DNA from 2 places in the Ruegeria sp. CDSB136 genome. Region 1 is predicted to be linked to the other one. Evidence: riboswitches for the same ligand, from Rfam matches in the RefSeq annotation. Region 1 holds a riboswitch; the other holds the start of a gene.
The links. Region 1 has a riboswitch for thiamine pyrophosphate ahead of thiB (thiamine ABC transporter substrate binding subunit). Riboswitches for the same ligand answer to the same signal wherever they lie in the genome.

Region 1 (4,414 bases):
CAGCCGGTAAACCTGAAGCGGAAGCGTAGCAATTTGTGCATCGGCAAATAGCGCGATGACCCCCAGATCCCCCATGGACAGTGCCGCCGCCAGACCCGCGGCAAATCCGATTTGCGGTCGCAGGCGGGGCAGCAGAATGCGTGTCACAAAACTCCATCTGCTCATATCCAGTGACAGTGCCAGACGACCGTATTGCGCAACAACCTCGCGCGTCGATGGAACAAGTATCCTCAGGGCAAAGGGCAACGCCATGACGGCATTCACCAGAGCCGTTACAGGCAGGGCCAGAACAGTAGGGTTGGCAAGTGGGCGGATCAGGATGAACAGCCCGGTGCCGATGACCAGAGGTGACGCTGCCAATCCAAGAATACCGCAGAGTTCGACGATCCCGTATCGCCCGGTTGCAACCGTCATCGCCATCGGCAAGGCCAGAAGCAGCAGAACGACGGTGCTGGCTGCCGCGACCAAAACGGATATCAAGGCCGCCCGGTACACCAGCACCGATATCTCGAACACTCCCGAAAGTCCGGAGATCACGACCGAGGTCAACGGCAGCAGGAGAAAGACCGCCGCTGCGCTGATCCAGAAGGCATCAAACGCCCGCGTCCCTTCATCCCAGCGTCGGATGGAACGATCCAGCCCGGCACCAAACCCGTCACCCCTGGAGAACCTGAGCGCTGCCAGGGCCGCAGTCGCGGTCAGAACCAGCTGCACCCCGGACAGAAGCGCGGCGCGACCCAAGTTGAAATCATAGGTAAAGGCCTGGTAAATCGCGAGTTCTATCGTGGTCGCGCGTGGTCCACCACCCAAAGTCAGGGCAACTGCAAAACTGGTCAGGCAAATGGCAAAAACAACGGCCAGAACACCGGGCAGGATACGCGCCAGCATAGGCATTTCGATCAGCCGGAACATGGCCCATCCGTTGCAACCCAACTGGGCGGCCAATCGAAACCTTTCGGACGGAATCTCCTGCCACCCCTGCAAGATCAGACGCGTGGCCAAGGGGAGATTGAAAAAGACATGCGCCAGAACCACGCCATGCAGCCCGTAGATACGGATCGGCGGTAGCCCAAAAACCGCTAGAACGTCTGAAATCCAGCCCGCTCGGCCGAAAACCTGCAGCAAGCCGATGATGGCGACAATGACCGGCAAAATGAACGGCGCCCCCAGCAGCGCGATCAGAACCGCCCGCCCGCGAAAACGCCGCCGGGCCAGCGCGCGGGCGACAGGAACGGCAAGCCCTGCACTGAAAATGGCGGACAACACCGCCTGAACCAGCGTGAACCGAAGGGCTGACCAATCGGCCGGTCCGAACCCACTTGCGGAGTCGGCGCGCAGGGCAACTGCGGCGAACGTACCAAGAATAAGCACGGCAATCAGTGTCGCCGCGCCAATACCCGGCGTCGGATTTACTGGCTGAGCGCGCCCAGCCATTCCGCCAACGCCTCGTCCCGCACGGCTGCCGCCTGATCAGAATCCAGCAGCAAAGATTTTTCCGGTACGGTCAGTGTATCAAACCCTTCGGGCAGGCCCGCCGCAGGCGTTACCGCCGGATACATCCAGTTGGTTGTCGGAATGATCTGCTGAAAAGCGTCCGAAACCATGAACTGCAAAAACTGGTCCGCCAGTTCAGGCTGATTGGTTCCGGCCAGTTTCCCGGCTACTTCGACCTGCATATAGTGACCTTCGTCAAATGCCGCCGCCGCCTTGCTTGCATCTTCTTCAGCGATCAGGTGATAGGCAGGTGATGTGGTGTAACTGAGAACCATGTCAGCCTCACCCTCAAGAAACAGTCCATACGCCTCGGACCAGCCCTTGGTGACGGTCACGATATTATCAGCCAGTCCTGCCCAGATTTCGGGGGCTTCGTCACCATAGGCGGCTTTGACCCACAGCAACAGGCCAAGCCCTGGTGTGGATGAACGCGGATCCTGAATGATGATTTTGGTATCACCGTCGGCCAGCTCACGGAAATTGGCCGGTGCTGCTGCGTCGGCATTATGGACAAACGCGAAATACCCCCAGTCGTAAGGCGCGAATACGTCATCGTTCCATTCTACGGGCAAAGTGTATTCGGCGCTGACCGAACTGGGCGCAAACAGGCCGGTTTCCTTTGCTGCCGCAATCAGGTTTGTGTCCAGACCCAAGACGACGTCTGCATCCGAGTTTTCACCTTCCAGACGGATGCGCGACAACAGGGCGGCACCGTCTTCCACTCCAACAAGGTTCAGTTCGCAGTCGCAGACCGCTTCGAATGCTTCCTTGACCTGCGGACCCGGACCCCAATCCGAGACGAAGCTGTCATAAGTAAAAACGGTCAGCTGAGGTTTGTCGGCGGCGATAGCCGAAGTCGCGCTCAGAATTCCCGCAGCAATCAGCAGATGTTTCATGTCATCCTCCATTGCGGCGAGAGGGCAAGGGTGGATGAAACCGTCACCTTTCCCTCCGCCGGTTCTAGCCGGTTCAGGTTCAACGGGTTCGCTATGGGCGTCTCAGCGCGGCATTCCGCGCACCCCGAGGTGAGGCCGTGATTAGGGTGATGTCGAAACAATTTCAACCAAATTCGCCCTTCACGCTTCACTGGCATGAAGGATGCTTCTCAACTGGCGGGATCAGGGCAGATCAGCCTGCGAGCCCAGGCTTTGAACCTGCAGCCATTCAATCGCGGCCCGGGTCTCGCGTCGCGATCGGCCAAGTCCTGTGCTCTCGACGAAGTAACCATGAGTGGGTGTTATTTTTTCATCAAACAGACGCACGACGCGACCTTCGGCCAGATCCTGATCGATCAAGGGCAGCCAGCCGACAATCGCGCCCTGCCCTTCTGCGGCACCCCGCAGCAGAACATTGGCATCTTCAAAGATCGGACCACGCAAAGGGCCATCAACCGGGACATTCATCGCCCGGAACCAGTCGAGCCAACCCCAGTGGTTCCTTTGATGCAACAGCGGACAGTGCAACAGGTCTTGGGGCTCATTCACCGGGCCGTGCTTCATGACAAATGCCTCCGACGCTATGGCAACGGGGGCAAGCTCGATCAGCTTGATCGCATTTTCGGGCATCTCGGCCATTCGTTCCCAGCGGATCACGATGTCGATGTTTGCCCTGTTCAGCGTGCCGGGTTGATAAGAAGGAACCACCTCCAGCTCGATCTCGGGGTGGTCGTCCCAAAAATCACCGATCCGGGGCATCAGCCAGCGGGCAGTGAAAATCGGCCCCGCAGCAAGTCGGACCACCTTGCGGGAGCTGCGGCGAACCGAACGCACCGCGTCATTCAGAACTTCAAATGCCTGAGCCGTTGCTGCCGCCAGACGCTTGCCATCTTCCGTCAACGCGACCTCGCGCCCGGCCCGTTCAAACAGCTTGACACCCAGCTGCTCTTCCAGCCCTCGAATGTGATGGCTGATCGCCGTGGGTGTGACTGACAGTTTCTCGGCCGCAATTCGAAAACTGCCCTGGCGGGCGGCTGCATCGAAGGCGCGAAGGGCGGGAAGAGAGGCGGTCACGAATTTCCCTAATGTAAGTTTTACTCATCAATTGCTGAGAAAACGGCTTTTGTAAACAAGCCCTATGGCTGTGTAGGCTGACTTTGAATGAAGCTGAGCTCATGACAATAGGCCGATGTCTACGCGCCGGCGCGGTCGCAAGGACCGTCTGACACAAGATAACAGCGACGAGGCCAGCCCTGCGGTATGGCCGGGTGTGGTTGGCGGGTGCCTGAAACCGCTGTCCCCTAATGAAGTCGCTCAGACCGAGGAAGCCGCATTACTGCTGCTTGAGACTCTCGGACTAAGTCAGCCGACCCCATCCATGGTCGACAAAGTAACGGCAGCGGGCGGGACGCTGGGCGATGACGGACGATTGTTGTTTCCGCGCGCCCTTGTGCGCAAGTCGATCAAGCAGGCAAGGCGGAACTTTGTCCTTTGCGGGCAGGTTCCTGAAAACGATCTGCGGATAGAAGGCACGCGGGTCCATATGTCCACCGGCGGCGCCGCGCCGGGTGTCTTCGACATCGATACGGGCCACTACCGCCCTTCAACCCTGACCGACCTGTATGATGCCGCCCGACTGGTCGACAGGATGGAGAACATCCATCATTTCAGCCGTCCGGTCGTTGCGCGCGACGTTGACCCTGCTGCGGCAATGGACCTCAACACTGCCTATGCCTGCCTGATGGGCACGTCCAAGCATGTTTCCGTCTCGATCACCGGACCCGAATACGTCCCCGCCATTGCCCGCCTTTGTTACAGGATCGCAGGTGACGAGGCCGCCTTTCGCGCGCGACCGTTCCTGACTGTCATGGTCTGTCATGTTGTGCCGCCCATGCGCTTCGCGGAAGAGGCTTGTGAAGTGCTCGAGGCCGCTATTCTTGCGGGTTTTCCGGTACAATTGATCAGCGCGGGACAGGCCGGGGCCA
Region 2 (4,414 bases), on a different contig from region 1:
GCACGCGCCATCCCCACCGGATCACCGGCACGGGCCACCGCCGTGTTCAGAAGCACGGCGTCATAGCCCAGCTCCATCGCATGCGCGGCGTGGCTTGGACGGCCGATACCGGCATCAATGACAAGCGGTACATCGGGAAACGCAGCCCGCAGCGCCCGCAGCGCATATTCGTTGTTCAGACCGCGCCCGGACCCGATGGGCGCGCCCCACGGCATCAGAACCTCGCAACCCGCCTGCAACAGGCGTTCGCCGACGATCAGATCGTCCGTTGTGTAGGGAAAGACCTGAAATCCATCTTCCGTCAGGATGCGGGCGGCTTCGACCAGTTGAAACACATCCGGTTGCAGGCTGTCGGTATGACCGATCAGTTCCAGCTTGATCCAATTGGTCTGAAAAACCTCGCGCGCCATCTGGGCGGTTGTCACAGCCTCTTTCACCGTGTGGCATCCGGCGGTGTTGGGCAGGACAATGACACCCAGGTCGCGGATCATCCGCCAAAAGCTCTGCCCGGCCCCACCCGCGCCTTCACGGCGCAGGGATACCGTGGCAACACCGGCCCCGCTGAGGCGAAACGCGTGTTCCAGAATGGCCGGACTGGGATACTGCGCCGTGCCCAGCATCAGCGGATTGGGCAGTTCTGTGCCGTAAAAGGTCTTCACGTCAGCCCCCCTGCATCGGGGCGACAACTTCGACCCGGTCACCATCTTCGAGTTTTAGTGCCAGTCGAAGGCTTGAAGGGACGAACTGTTCATTCACAGCGGTAGCTACGCAGCCCGAGAATCCACATTCCGCCAGCAAATCTGACAGGGTTTCTGCGCGGCTTTCGCGCGCCTCGCCATTAAGCACGATCTTCATCGACCATCTCCGAATGTTTGTTTTCCAGCGCCAGATCGGCGACGCCCTGTGCCAACGCGGGCGCAAGCAAGTAGCCATGGCGATACAGGCCATTGGCATAGATCGTTCGACCCAACCGGCGGATGCGAGGCAGGTTGTCGAGAAAAGCGGGGCGAAGATCGACACCGATTTCCAGGATCTCAGCCTCACCAAAGGCCGGGTTCAGCGCATAAGCCGCACTGAGAAGCTCCAACATCGAGCGGGCAGTAATCCGGCCGCTGTCCTCGGATTCGATCATCGTTGCGCCCAGCATGTAGACCCCGTCACCCCGCGGGACGACATAAAGCGGCATGCGCGGGTGCAGCAGTCGCACAGGGCGAGAGAGCGTGACATCCGGGCAGCGGATCACTAGCATCTCGCCTTTGACGCCACGCAGATCATGCAAGATCTCACGCGCGTGCAACCCCCGGCAATCGATCGCATTCTCCAACCGGGAAGGGGCCAGTTTACGGTGAAAGGGCACACCTCTGTCCCTGAGGTGACTGTAGAGGTCCCGCAACGCTTGCCGGGGATCAAGATGGGCCTCTGCCCGGAAGAAGAGACCGTTACCGAAATTGCTCATGTCAGGCTCTAAATTGGAGATTTTTCCACCTCCGATTTCTGAATACCCATCCGTTCGGCGTGCAAAGCGGCGCAGATCCGGTAGGTCGCGCGAATCCGCAACAACCAGCGTTCCGCAACGATGCACCTGCGTTCTGGCGGCCCACCAGTCAATCGCTGTTTGTCCAAGCCGCAGAACCGGCTCCTCGGCATTTTCGTATTCACACCAGGGGGCAAGCATGCCACCCGCCCACCAGGAACAGCCATGTGGACCCGGCGCACCTGCCGGGTCGAATATCTGCACGTCAGCGCCGCGCGATACCAGCTCGGTGGCAACAGTCAGACCGGCTACTCCGGCACCTATGACCGACCAGACAGTCATGCGGGCCAATGCTGATGAAAATGATGAACTGGCCCATGCCCGCGACCGATGTCCAGATCATCGGACCGGGCTATCGCGCCTTGCAGATAGCTGTGCGCATCTGCAACGGCCGTCATCAGCGGTTTTCCCAGCGCCAGCCCGGCAGCAATTGACGCAGACAATGTGCAGCCAGTGCCATGCGTGTTTTTGGTATTTCGGCGCGGTGCCGTGAACTCTGCCACCAAGCCCGAAGCGTCGATCAAGAGATCACGGCAAATGTCGCCGGATCCATGCCCGCCCTTCATCAGAACGGAACCTGCGCCCATGTCACACAAGGCAAGCCCCTGTTTTACCATCTGATCCGGCGTCTCCGCAGCCGGGCAATCCAGAAGGCGTCCGGCCTCGGGCAAGTTCGGCGTCAATAGCGTGGCTATGGGCACGAGCACCGCCCGTAATGTCTCAACCGAGTCTTCCGTCAACAGGGCATCGCCGGATTTGGCGATCATCACAGGGTCCAGAACGATGGGACCACGAAACGCTGCAAGGCTGTTTGCAACACATCGGATGATCTCCGGTGTCGCCAACATGCCAATCTTGACGGCGCTCACGCTCAGATCAGACAGAACGGCATCGATCTGTGCGGCGACAGTATTCAGCGGGATCCCGTGAACGGCGGTAACGGCCCGTGTGTTTTGCGCGGTCACGGCGGTGATCACGCTGGCACAATAAACCCCCAAGGCAGACATTGCCTTGATGTCAGCCTGAATTCCGGCCCCACCGCCACTGTCCGAGCCTGCAATTGTCAGCGCAATAGGCGTCATATCGTTGCTCCATCAAAATTGGGCAACGCGCGCATGGAAAACGTCTGACAATCTGAGACCGTTCCCTACGCCGGTATTGCCCGGATCAGGTTCGATGGGTTAGCGCATTAACGCCTCTCAGCCCTTCGATCAGGGCACCCCAACGGTTGCCCGGACAATCACAGGCACATCAGAAAAATACAAGACTGAATTTGATCTGTTTTATGGCCACCCTGATCCCTTGGGTAAGGCCAAAAGTATTTGCGAGGCTCTGCCTCGCGCTCCGGGATATTTTTGGCCAGATGAAGGAAAGATCCCTTGTTCATCTGGCTCCAAATATCCCGGGGGAGGCGCCCAAAGGGCGGCGGGGGCAGCGCCCCCTACAAAAAAAGCCGCCCGAAACCGGGCGGCTTTGATTGGGAATGCGGTTCCCTTAGCTTTTCATGCCATCCCAGAAGGACTTGACCGACGAGAAAAAGCTTTTTGATTCCGGGTGGTTGTCCTCTCCCAGATCGTCAAACTCACGCAGCAGTTCTTTCTGGCGACTGGTCAGGTTGACCGGTGTTTCCACAGCCAGTTCGATGAACATGTCACCCACGCCAGCGCCACGCAGGGCGGGCATTCCCTTGCCACGCAAACGCATCTGGCGGCCCGACTGGCTACCTGCCGGGATCTGCACCCGGCCACGACCGCCATCGATGGTGGGCACTTCGATCGAACCACCCAGAGCGGCCTTGGCCATGCTGACCGGCACGCGGCAATAGAGGTTTATGCTGTCGCGCTCAAACAGCTTGTGATCGGACACTTCGACAAAGATATACAAATCGCCCGGGGGGCCACCACGCATTCCGGCCTCACCCTCACCCGCCAGACGGATGCGGGTTCCGGTTTCGACACCGGCTGGAATATTGACGGACAGCGCCCGTTCTTTTTCCACCCGACCCGCGCCGCCGCAGGATTTGCAGGGATTCTTGATGATCTGACCCAATCCCGAGCAGGTCGGACAGGTGCGTTCAACGGTGAAAAAGCCCTGTTGCGCGCGGACCTTGCCCATACCCGAACAGGTCGGGCAGGTGGTCGGTTCAACGCCGCTTTCAGCGCCCGATCCATCACAGGCCGAACAGGCCACGGCAGCGGGCACGTTGATGGTTTTTTGCAGGCCCGCAAACGCCTCTTCCAGCGAGACGCGCAGGTTGTAACGCAGGTCGGAACCGCGCGCTGCACGACGGCCACCGCCACCGCGCTGGCCACCCATGAAATCGCCGAACAGGTCGTCGAACACGTCTGAAAACGCGCTGGAGAAATCGCCCTGACCAAAGCCACCGCCGGGTCGGCCGCCGCCACCCAAGCCGTTTTCAAAGGCGGCATGGCCAAAACGGTCATAGGCAGCCTTGCGTTCTGCGTCTTTCAGAACGTCATAGGCTTCGTTCGCTTCCTTGAACTGCGCCTCGGCTTCCGGGTTGTCCTTGTTGCGGTCGGGATGCAACTCTTTGGCTTTCCTGCGAAAACCTTTCTTGATCTCGTCCGCCGATGCACCCTTGGACACGCCGAGTACATCGTAATAGTCGCGTTTTGACATCAGTGTTTCCTTCTGCCTCAACGTAAACGGGCCGGCCCGGTATCCGGACCGGCCCGAATTGGCCCGGTTACCCGTTAGTTACGCTTGTCGTCGTCCAGATCTTCGAACTCGGCGTCGACAATATCGTCATCACCCGGAGCGGCGTCCGCAGCTGCCGGTTCATCCTCGGCCTCTTCGGACTGCGCCTTGTAGATGGCCTCGCCCAGTTTCATGGCCGCTTCGGTGACGTTCTGGATGCCC

Region 2: another riboswitch for thiamine pyrophosphate. It lies ahead of thiD (bifunctional hydroxymethylpyrimidine kinase/phosphomethylpyrimidine kinase); the one in region 1 lies ahead of thiB (thiamine ABC transporter substrate binding subunit).

What each region holds. Positions count from the first base shown of each region.
Region 1 is NZ_JBXWOP010000021.1:14,115-18,528, forward strand. It holds gene AC2FIR_RS19885 (thiamine/thiamine pyrophosphate ABC transporter permease ThiP) at 1-1,434, opposite strand, end outside; gene thiB (thiamine ABC transporter substrate binding subunit) at 1,410-2,390, opposite strand; TPP riboswitch at 2,423-2,527, opposite strand; gene AC2FIR_RS19895 (LysR family transcriptional regulator) at 2,613-3,503, opposite strand; gene AC2FIR_RS19900 (trimethylamine methyltransferase family protein) at 3,619-4,414, shown strand, end outside.
Region 2 is NZ_JBXWOP010000014.1:83,453-87,866, reverse strand. It holds gene AC2FIR_RS15595 (thiazole synthase) at 1-659, opposite strand, end outside; gene thiS (sulfur carrier protein ThiS) at 661-855, opposite strand; gene AC2FIR_RS15585 (FAD-dependent oxidoreductase) at 839-1,816, opposite strand; gene thiD (bifunctional hydroxymethylpyrimidine kinase/phosphomethylpyrimidine kinase) at 1,813-2,616, opposite strand; TPP riboswitch at 2,662-2,768, opposite strand; gene dnaJ (molecular chaperone DnaJ) at 3,029-4,174, opposite strand; gene dnaK (molecular chaperone DnaK) at 4,249-4,414, opposite strand, start outside.